Regions from separate parts of the Bacillus sp. DTU_2020_1000418_1_SI_GHA_SEK_038 genome, predicted to be linked through region 1. Evidence: riboswitches for the same ligand, from Rfam matches in the RefSeq annotation. Region 1 holds a riboswitch; the other holds the start of a gene.
What was found. A riboswitch is a leader RNA that binds a small molecule or an ion and turns the genes downstream of it on or off. The one in region 1 is predicted to bind FMN.
Positions count from the first base shown of each region.

Region 1 (5,841 bases):
TGACACCCCACTGAGCAGTTTCCACTGCAAGAACGAGATCAAGAACATCCTTCAATTGATTTGGCTGCCCATTTAAAGCATCACAAATATCTTCTTCAAGAGGAAGTTCATTTAGTATCATGTTCATTGGCATAGATAAAATCGAATCCATGATGGAAAACATCCCTGTCATAAAATAGCTTGGAGAAGGTGACCTTTTCACTTTCATTTTTGCAATTTCTTCACACAATTTTGCTCTTGTGAGACTAATTTGAATGGTTTCTTGAGATATATTCCTTTTCTCAATTGTTGATTCCCGGACAGCTAATACATATATCCATTTTTCTAATTCAATTAAACCGAGCAAGACTACTGCTTGTTTAATTGAATTTATCTTTTGCTTAGGTCTAAAAGCAGGAGAATTTATCAATTTCAATAATTTGTATGATAAGGAAATATCCCTTTCAATCAGTTCAGTAATTCGATCAATACTTGGTTCATTTGTTGCAAAGTTTTTGATCATTTCATAGTAGGAGTGGAAGTAAGCTGGTATGTCACGAGTTGAGAGTATACTTGGCTTAGCAAAGAAGTATCCTTGGAAATAGTGATACCCTCGTTTCCTCGCCTCTTCAAATGCCTCTCTAGTTTCAACCTTCTCAGCAACTAATTTCAGATTCATTGACTTGACAACCCATTCAATTTCCTCTCTCATTTCGGCTGTAGTTGAGAGAAAATCAACTTTAACAAAATCCGCATTTTTAAGAAGCTCATATGAATACTTATTCTCTTTATTGAAAACATAATCATCTAGCGCTATTTGGTAACCAAGCCCCTTCAGCTCTTTGCAGATTTCTACCAATTCAGCATTAGGATCAATGGATTCCAAAATTTCAACAACTATTTCACGCGGTCGAAAATAAGTTGGAAGCTTAAGCTTTAGCAGTTTTTCGGTAAAATTAATAAAACAAGGCTTACCGTTAGAGAGCTTATCAATCCCAATATTTAAAAAACTATTAACTATAAGTTCTGTTGTCGCTTGATCACCATCAATATCAGGAAAGGCATTTACTTTCTGATTCTTGCGGTAAAGAAGCTCGTATCCGAATACATCTTCATTAGCATTAAGAATCGGCTGCCTCGCTACAAAAACCTCCATACATTACCTCCGAAAAATACTGCATATAATGATAGTCCCTATTGTATACAATAAACTTAATTAAGTTTGTCGAAATATGCAATAATTGAAAAAATTATCTATTCTATGCAATTTTACAGAGACAATCGGAAATCAGCAACCATTCTTATTTGGAAATCTGTTTATATAAATTACCCATCTCAATAGCTCCTACCGCTGCATCCCAGCCTTTATTTCCAGCCTTTGTGCCTGCGCGTTCAATTGCCTGTTCAATCGTATCTGTCGTTAACACGCCAAAGATAATGGGGATTCCGCTCTGCATTCCGGTTGAAGCAACCCCTTTTGCAACCTCATTACTGACGAAATCAAAATGTGGCGTTGCACCTCTTATGACAGTTCCTAGTGTAATAATCGCGTCATACCCTCCGGCTTCAGCGAGCTTTTTGGCTACTAATGGGATTTCAAAAGCTCCTGGCACCCAAACAACGGTTACATCCTCTTCACTTACACCGTGGCGTTTAAGAGCATCTTCTGCCCCGGTTAATAATTTCCCAGTAATAAATTCATTGAATCGTGCCACAACAATACCAATTTTCAATCCTGATCCAACTAAATGCCCTTCGATTACTTTTTTCATTATTCATCTCTCCCATTATAATTTTAATAAATGTCCAAGCTTTGTTTTTTTCGTTTTTAAATAGGCTTCATTTTCACTCTTTGCCGGCATTTGCAATGCAACGCGTTCTGAGACCTCTAACCCATAGCCAGCCAAACTAGCAATTTTTCTCGGATTGTTTGTTAAGAGCCGCATTTTTTTCACACCTAAATCTCGTAATATTTGTGCACCTACTCCGTAATCACGTAAATCATCGCCAAATCCAAGCTTATGGTTTGCCTCAACTGTGTCGTACCCTTCTTCTTGAAGCTCGTAAGCCTTCATTTTGTTGATGAGGCCAATTCCTCTGCCTTCCTGTCTCATATACAGAAGAATGCCTCTCCCTTCCTTTTCAATTTGGGCTAATGCAGCTTCCAGCTGAGGTCCACAATCGCATCTGTTTGAACCGAAAACATCTCCTGTTAGACATTCCGAATGGACTCTTAATAGGACGGGCTCGTCTTCGGTAATTTCTCCTTTTACTAAAGCAACATGCTCTTTGTCATCCAATTTACTCGTATATCCAACAGCTCTAAACAATCCGTATTGGGTCGGAAGCTTAATATCAGCCTCTCTTTTTACAAGAGAATCATGTTCAAGCCGATATTCAATGAGCTGTTGAATGGTAATCATTTTTAGATCAAATTTTTTGGCTATGATCTCTAAATCCTTTACACGGGCCATTGTTCCATCATCCTTCATAATTTCACAGATGATGCCCGCTGGCTTCGCACCGGCAAGACGTGCCAAGTCGACAGCTGCTTCCGTATGTCCTGCTCTTCTTAATACGCCGCCTTCCTTTGCAATTAAAGGGAATATATGTCCAGGGCGATTAAATTCATCCGGATGTGCATCATCCTTCAGCATTCTTTCGATCGTAAACGCCCTCTCAAAAGCACTTATTCCAGTCGTTGTTTCTTTGTGATCGATTGATACAGTGAATGCTGTGCCGCGACTGTCTGTATTATTTTTCACCATTGGAAGAAGATCTAATTTTTTGGCCAGCCCTTCAGAAATGGGTGTACAAATGAGTCCTCTTCCTTCTTTCGCCATAAAGTTAACTGTCTCTGGAGTCACAAGCTCGGCAATAGAAAGAAAATCGCCTTCGTTTTCCCTGTCTTCATCATCACAAACAATGATGACTTTCCCTGCTTTCAAATCTTCTAATGCTGCCTCTATTTCACTGAACATGCTTTCCCTCCTGGTGCCAACATAGTTTTTTAAAAATTAAAGAAAACCATTTTCTTTTAAAAAGCCTTCAGAAATACCTGGATTCTCAGTCTTATTATTTTGTTCCTTTGTTATGAATGAATACAGATATTTAGCCAGCATATCAAACTCAAGATTGACAATCTCCCCAACTTGCTTAAGTCCTATTACCGATTCCTTAGCAGTATGTGGGATAATCGAAACTGTCACTGATTGTTCTGTAACCCCAAAAATAGTTAACGAGGTGCCATCAATGGCGATGGACCCTTTCATTAATTGGAGGTGATTAAAGGAACTTGGCACTGATATTTCAATATATATAGCATTTTCATTTGCGGTCTTTTTAAGTATTTTACCTGTACCATCCACATGACCTGTTACGAAATGGCCTCCAAAACGGCCATTTGCAGCCATAGCTCTTTCCAGGTTGACCTTTGCCCTTTCCTTTAAAGATGACAAAGAGGTGCTTTTAAACGTCTCCGGCATAACATCTGCGGAAAAGCCGTCCTGATTAAACTCTGTAACAGTCAAACAGACACCATTGACAGAAATACTGTCACCAAGCTTTAGATCATGGAGAATCTTTGAGGCTTTAATCGTTAATTTAATCGAATTTCCAATCTGGGCGGTTCGTTCTACTATCCCTAATTCCTCAATAATTCCTGTGAACATATAATTTCCTCCCTTCATTTGAAATTCTTCAGAAAAAAACCCGTACAAATAAATGTACGGGGCATAATAACATAGCTAAATAAGCGTAAAGAAAAAAGACTTTTTTACGCAAGCTTGTCCATTCCTTCTCCCATCCAGACTTTAACTGTCGGCTTTGGAATTACACCAAATCCACCGTTTTCAACATTGAAACCGGGTCACGGACTAAGAGGATTTTTCTCCTCATCACCGCCGGTTGGGAATTTCACCCTGCCCCGAAGGATTCTTATTCGATTAGTAAAAATAGTATCATGAGTTTTATAAATAAACAATTAAATTCACTTGGCTGTTAACTAATTGAAACTTTTTAGTCTATATAGCGTATATGTATGTATCTAAAACGGGAAGGAATATGCTGAAATGGAGACAAAAGAACAATTACTGCTGGAATTAAAAAAGAGTGAGGACTGGGAAAAGGCGCAAAATGACTTATGGTTTTGGGAAAAGCTTGGCAGACTGCCATTTAAGCTTTTGGACAAGTTCACACCTGCTTTTTTACAAAAGAAAATTGGGGTTATCCTTGATGAACTTGGCCAATATATTCAATCTGGCGGAAGATATTTAAGCTCTGTTTCTTCTTTAAAATCATATTATCCCGATAAGTATATTAATAATTTAGAGGAAGTTTATTCCATACCTATTAATGAAATGGATGCTGCTGTTACTAAACTGACAGGAAACCGGAAACGACTCGCTACGCTCCAAGGTGCCAGTACAGGAGTTGGCGGCATTCTAACCTTATCACTAGACATTCCACTTCTTCTTGGGATCCAGTTAAAAACACTTCAGGACATCGCTATTTGCTACGGATATGATCCAAAAGATAAGAGAGAAAGAATGTATATGGTGAAAGTCCTGCAATTCGTTTCTTCTGATATCGTTGGGAAAAAAGCGATTCTGCAGCAGCTTTCCTTAATCGATTCGCCAAATGATAGTGCTAACAGAGAGGTTATTTCAGAGATTCAAGGATGGCGTGAGGTGGTTTTTACATATAGAGATCAAATCGGCTGGAAGAAGCTTTTTCAAATGATCCCTATTGCCGGTCTTTTATTTGGAGCCTTTATCAATCGCTCAGCAGTTAATGATATTGCCGAGGCTGGAATGATGCTCTATCGAAAACGAAGAATTAAAGAGAAATTAGAAGCTGATTCAAAAAATAAGGAAAAAAACCTGCCTGGCCAATGAATAGATTAGCCAGACAGGTTTTTTGTCATTCTATCTCTTATTAAGGTAAACGTTGAATTAGTTTTTCCATTGCGTCTTCATCTACTGCCCCTAACACTTTTTTACGAATAATACCATCTGAGTCAATAAAAAAGCTCGTTGGATAGACCATAATGCTATAATCACTAAATGCCTTTCCTTTTTCATCAAGCGGGATTGTAAAGGTTAATTGATAATCTTCTACAAATTGATCAACATGATTTCTGTTTTTTTCCGATGTTGTCACATTTACTCCAAGGATTTCAAACCCATCCTTTTTATATTTTTGATACAGCTTTTCCATATGCGGCATTTCAGCCTTACAAGGAGGGCACCAAGTTGCCCAAAAATTTAGCAGGACCTTTTTCCCCTTATAGTCACTGAGCTTTACTATATTCCCATTCAAATCCGCAAGGGTAAAATCAGGTGCCCTTCTGCCTTCCTCGATCCCAATTTGAATCGTTTCAGGATTTTCTATCCGATCGTATTTCTGATTGAGGTTGTTTACAATACCTTTATCCTGGAGAATCATTTTATCGACCATAAATAAACACAGAACGATTACGCCCACAATCAGCAAAAACTTTTTCATGCTACACCTCATCACTAATATCTTGATGCAAAATCTCTATTGATTAATATACTATATTAGCCTTTAAGAAACCATTTATCTGCATGAACGAGTCTATCTTTTAAATTAGTGATTTGACGACTGAAATAATTTAGTTATGATAGCATACATCAACAGCTTGTCCTCTGCCAAAATTGATTGCCCAAATGTAAGAACTGGCATATTCGGATCTTTAAATCTGTTTCCCCATTCCAAAGGCATCCAGCCTTTTCGCAGCCTGCCTATCGGTGTTAAATTAGTATGGAAAAATCTAATATCCATAAATTGAAAGGATCGCTTAACTATAATTGTATTACTTTCATTATCATAAGTGAATGT
Region 1 covers NZ_CP135435.1:2,655,880-2,661,720, forward strand. The annotation lists gene RRV45_RS13070 (EAL and HDOD domain-containing protein) at 1-1,135, opposite strand, end outside; gene ribE (6,7-dimethyl-8-ribityllumazine synthase) at 1,281-1,751, opposite strand; gene RRV45_RS13080 (bifunctional 3,4-dihydroxy-2-butanone-4-phosphate synthase/GTP cyclohydrolase II) at 1,767-2,960, opposite strand; gene ribE (riboflavin synthase) at 2,997-3,650, opposite strand; FMN riboswitch at 3,769-3,916, opposite strand; gene RRV45_RS13090 (EcsC family protein) at 4,050-4,874, shown strand; gene RRV45_RS13095 (peroxiredoxin family protein) at 4,915-5,484, opposite strand; gene RRV45_RS13100 (hypothetical protein) at 5,590-5,841, opposite strand, start outside.

Region 2 (5,841 bases), 210 kb from region 1:
GAAGAATAAAATATTGAATAATTAACACCGCACAGATCGCAGCAATCCTCTATCTCTATTGTCTTGTCTTCTCTAAAATACTTCAAGATATTTTTTCTGCGGCATTCCGATAACTGAGTCCAACGGAACATTTCATTTATTTTTTTCCTTTTGACCCCAATGCGTTCTTTAATAAATGACTTTATTCCGCTGCTTGATTGCTCTAGTTGATCTACCGTAACGCCTTCAAGCAAATCATGTGTAATTCGCCATTGAATATCTGTTAATCCAGAAATTCTTCTAATTTCTTCCTCAAATGCTGGCAATTTCGTTAAAGCATGCTGATTATCTCCTAGCCATTTAAAAAGCCAGTCAATCTGTTCTACTGTTGGCAGTTCTCCTTCAGCAAGCTGATACGGCAGCTGTTCATCCCCTGGCGAATACAGCAAAATAGCAAGGCTCTTCCTTCCGTCCCTTCCCGCTCGACCGATTTCCTGCAAATAGGATTCAATCTGAAGCGGCATATGGAAATGAATAATATAACGGATATTATCTTTATTAATTCCCATCCCAAACGCACTTGTCGCACAAATCACATCCAATTGACCTTGAATAAATTGCTGCTGAATTAATATTCTCGCCTCTTGTTCCATACCGCCATGGTATGCCGCAACATTAGAGACTCCGCTTTCCTTTAAGAATTCAGCTATTTGTTCAGACATTTTCTTGCTCGAAAAATAGACAATTCCTGAACCATTTAAAGTTTGGACGAGTTCAACAAGTCTTTCCTTTTTTTCTTGAAAGGAATTTATGGTTTCAACAGTAAGTGAAATATTTGGGCGGTCAACGGAATAAATAAATTCCTTCCAATTTCCCCATGACAGTGACGCAATAATATCTTCTTTAACCTCTCGTGTAGCTGTCGCAGTTAAAGCTAATGTTAGAGGGTTGCCGATTTTTTCTCTTACTTCGCCAAGCTTTAAATAATCAGGCCTGAAATCATATCCCCATTGTGAAATACAATGTGCTTCATCAATAACAAATAAAGCAATATCAAGGTCACTAAGCCTTTTTATGACATGCTCTAAGCGCAGCATCTCAGGGGAAAGGAAAATAAACTTATATTTATTTAACCGAGACAATGCACGATATTTTTCTTCTGTGGATAAAAACGAATTAAATGCAATGACCCTTTTCTCCCCATTCATCATTAATTGTTCAGCTTGATCCTGCATTAATGATAAGAGCGGAGATATAATAATCACTTGTCCACTTAATGCATATCCAGACAATTGATAACATAAAGATTTACCTGTTCCTGTTGGAAGCATGGCGATTGTATGATTCCCCTCCAGTATGGAGGAAATGACTTCCTTTTGACCTGTTCTAAATGCAGTATAGTTAAAATGATGCTGTAATAAATTTTCAAGCTTCATTTACTTCACCTGCTCTTGCTAATGTTAAGCGTATTTCAAAATAATCTGCATTTGGAACTAATTCACGAATTTGCTTTAGTTGCTTTGTGGTATTTGTTTTAACAACATCTAAAATCAATTGCTGCTTTTCATTACAAACAAAAGGAGTGATTTCAAATTTCTTATCATTCAATGCTATCTCAACAATATGATCTTCTATTGTACTTCTCTTAAGCTTTCGACTCTGAACAATTTCATTTATATCCATGCCATTCTTTAGCATTGAGAAAGTCCGTTTAGCGGTCTGAGTCAATGAAACCCGCAGCGAATCATCCGAAATAAATTTACTTAAAAGCGGAAAGGTTTCTGGTTTTAATCTGATCAATTCTAGCATAAAATGAATCAAACTTTTAAATTGGATTTGATACACGTCAAATTCCAAATTCAGCCTTTCAGCTGCCTGCAAAGGAGTAAGTCCTATAATTTTGTTCCCTGTTAGTCTCATGACGAGTATGGAAGGATCTATTTCTTTATTGCGGCCTAGACATTGGACCAACTCATTGTATAGGTTCTCACATAATTCATCTCTTTTTAAAGACGTTTGCTGTAGAAAATTCTTTACCCAATAGTGAACCTCTTTTTTTCGCTGGATAGGAAGATATTTTGTTTCTCTGCTTTTTAAATAGGACATGACCTGTACAGTAAGGGATAATCTTTCCCAAAAAAGATCGGTAACCTGATGGTACTTCAAACCATTTAGTGAAACTGGTATTGGCTGTTTCGACAAAGATTCTTCCAAAAACCTCGTACCTGTTGTTGTTAGACGATAGCCTTGCTCAGAGATTTGTCTAATGAATCCCCTATCCTTTATTCGGGCAACTATATGATCTACATTTGTTCGTTCGAGAAAAGGAAAAGAATTGAAAAGATTCGTTAATTGGAAAAAATGAGCATCTTGAATCGTTTGGGCTGATTTTTTCCCCTTCAGAAGATGTAAAATTGAATAAATGGATCGCTCTCCATCAATTTTATGTAAACAATATAAAACTATCAAATTCAAAAATGAATTCTTCATAATATCACACCATATAAGAGTTCTATTTTGGACATAATAACAATTAATCATCTCCTTTATCTTATCATGAATGTAAAATATGAGCCTCTATAATTCTGACTATTGTTAGAACCTTGTTATGATAAGCATTCTCAATACTTTTACTATTGAAATGTTTGCCATTCAGTTTTACAATAGGGGGTGAGGGATGTCTTTCCATCTTCAAAGAAGGAAATTATTTTGTTATAATCTTGGGAGGTAATTTTTCATGGCAAAATTTACAATTGTTGATAAGGAAACATGCATCGCATGTGGAGCATGCGGGGCAGCAGCACCAGATATTTATGATTACGATGACGAAGGCATTGCATTCGTTACTCTAGATGATAACCAAGGAATTGTAGAAATTCCAGATGTATTAATTGATGATATGATGGACGCTTTCGAAGGCTGCCCAACTGATTCCATTAAAGTTGCTGACGAAGCATTTGATGGCGATGCACTTAAATTCGAGTAGTAACAATTAAAGTTCAATTTTATCCACCGCTCCCTTTCCATATGAAAGGGAGCTTTTTCTTTTTTAATCAAACTGCAAAAATAGAAAAATATTTTTTGAAAACTAAATTTCCTAATAAAGCCAACAGAAAAAGCAACGGTAAGTCAGCCGTTGCTTTTTCTTTTATGCTGCATTATTATATGAACCTTGTTTGCTGATCCATGTGCTCATACGCGCAAAAATTAGCATAAATACAATAGTTATGATTAATCCTTTTACAATATTAAACGGTAAAATGCCCGTTACAATCATTGTACGCATTTCTGGAGCAGACATAGCTGGCATATTTAAGAAAAATGTATAGGCTGGCAGGATGATGAAGTAATTTAAAATACTCATCATTACAGCCATAATAGCCGTCCCAATAACTAACCCAAATGTCATGCCCTTTCTCGTTTTTAATTTGTTGTAAACATAGTAGGTAGGCAATACGAACAGGATGCCCGCAATAAAGTTAGAAATATGACCAACTGGAACTCCAGTTGCGCTTCCTGTCATAAAGTAATCTAAAATATTTTTAAATAATTCAACTAAAATGCCTGCCAGCGGACCGAAGACTAACGCAGCGATTAATGCAGGAATATCGCTAAAATCAATCATCAGAAACTGTGGAAATGGCGGCAGCGGGAAATTCAGCAGCATTAATACATATGATATACTGCTTAACATCCCAATTGAAACTAAAGCTTTTACAGAAAATCTTTTCATGTTCCTCTCTCCTTGTTAGGACTATCTCTCCTAAAGAAGAAAGGTTCAGCAGATCATGTAGCCGTCAAAAATAAAACCCTCAAGTAATATACCTGAGGGAGATTAATAAGGCTCACTAAATAAACGTTCATTATTCCAGCAATTTTTGAACGTCTGCAGAACCTCCATCTTCTCCCATCCAGACTGTACTGTCGGCTTTGGAATCGCACCAAATCCTGCCATAGCTTTAAGCTTTCACGAAGAAAAAGAATGAAATATGCCAGTTTGACCATCTTTCTCAGCTTTTTCCAATGAGTTGCTTCAGCCGTAAGGCTCGCGGGCTTAGAGAAAAAACCTCATCACCGCCGGTCGGGAATTTCACCCTGCCCCGAAGATAGACCGTATTTAATTTATTGTTACAATAAATATTATACTTGAAAACCTACGAATTGGGAAGGAATTAAATTACCCTATCCTTTTTCCGCCTTAAAGCTTGTACAAACTTCCCCCTAAAAATAACAAGCTAATAAATATCCCCATAATTCCAGCAATCATAAATCTTCTTAAATAATCCCGCATTTTTTCCTCCTGTAAACGCTAATAAGTTCTTGTCCAATATCCACAGTATGTAAAGGGAAGTTATTTTAGAACAAAAGAAAGCAAATCTGATTAATCAGCCTATTAAAAACAGGCAGAAAAACAAATTGAAGGAATTTACGAATCCCTCATGATTCCCAAAAATAAAGACGGGCCACAAATGGCTCGTCTCTAGTTCTAATTGGAAATTGTTCGCTTATTAGCTGAAACAGGAACTTTTATTTCCTGATTTAGATCAAATATACCAATTCTGTCAATATTCGCATTTTCCAGCTTTACGAATTCATAATTAAACTCTTTAGCAGTTAATAAAATTGCTTCAATTGTATGAAGAGTTTCCTCATCATTGTTTAATTGTGAACCCTTTTCAAATTTAATAATCAACTTTCCTTCTTTCGGATTTTCTTCAGTTTCGAATTGGATAGTATCTGGAATAGATGCTATTAATTTCTCCCCCGCCTGATTATTTCTCATTATCGAAAAGGCTTCTTGGATTGTGCCCTGTTTTTCAGTAAATTTATATGGGACAATAAATGGCTTTGTTTCAACATCGCTTGGAAAATAAAAATAATAAGCATCATCGCTCGATTGCTCTTTCGTTACAAATTCATCTATTTTACCGAGATGGCTAAATCCAATGCCCGGATTTCCTTCAGTCGTCAAATTAACTTTCTTAATATCAAATGAATCCATTATATAATTCATTACTTGACCTAATAGCCATTCCGTATTCGACGACATGCCATATGAATGGTTAGCTGGAACATTAAATGTCATAATCTGATTTTCCTCATCAAAATTCAAATCGGCTTGTAAAGGGTAATAGTCCGTTAATCCCCATTTTACTTCAGCCAAATTCGGCATATTTTCTAGAAATAAATCAAATTTAGACTTTTGGTCATCTTTAGGAACAATGAGGCTAATAGGAACAATAAAAGAAACATCATGATTTGGAACTGCATATGTCAGTACTTCTTTATCAATAATATCCTCCTCATATACAGCAGTTGTCTCGTCAGCCACTTCTATCGAAGTGATCCCCATTTGTTTCTCTTCTTTCTCTCTTGCCATTTCAATAGAGGCTCCATTTTCCTCTGTAACAGCAAGCTGATCTTTATTTTCTTCCAGACTCTTTTTTTCCATCATTATTTCGGATGCGGAAGATGATTTATCTGCTGTTTCCATTGAATTCTCACTAAAGCTTTGCCAGTTAAAAAGGTTGGGAACAAGGATGAAAAACAGAAGGAATGCCCCTGCAGTCGCAATACTAGGCATAATCCACATTTTTTGTTTCCGCTTTTGCATTTTGATGGCAACATGATGATAAATTTCTCTAGGATCCCGTTCATCCTTAATTCTTGGCATCTTGCCTAATAATTCTTCAAGTTGTTCTTCAGTCCATTCTGATTTTTTCATTTTCTAGAGTTCCCTCCTTCCTTTTTATTTCGTCCATATGAGCCTTTAATACCTTCAACGCTCGATGCTGAGTTGTCTTTACTTTACTTTCTGTCCATCCGAGAGCTTGGGCTGACTCTGTAATGGAAAGCTCATGA
Region 2 covers NZ_CP135435.1:2,867,839-2,873,679, forward strand. The annotation lists gene RRV45_RS14235 (RecQ family ATP-dependent DNA helicase) at 1-1,415, opposite strand, end outside; gene RRV45_RS14240 (YpbB family protein) at 1,405-2,469, opposite strand; gene RRV45_RS14245 (ferredoxin) at 2,717-2,965, shown strand; gene RRV45_RS14250 (ECF transporter S component) at 3,128-3,712, opposite strand; FMN riboswitch at 3,875-4,091, opposite strand; gene RRV45_RS14255 (hypothetical protein) at 4,466-5,704, opposite strand; gene sigX (RNA polymerase sigma factor SigX) at 5,682-5,841, opposite strand, start outside.
Region 2: it holds a riboswitch for FMN, as region 1 does, so the genes downstream of both, RRV45_RS14250 (ECF transporter S component) here and ribE (riboflavin synthase) in region 1, are expected to answer to the same signal.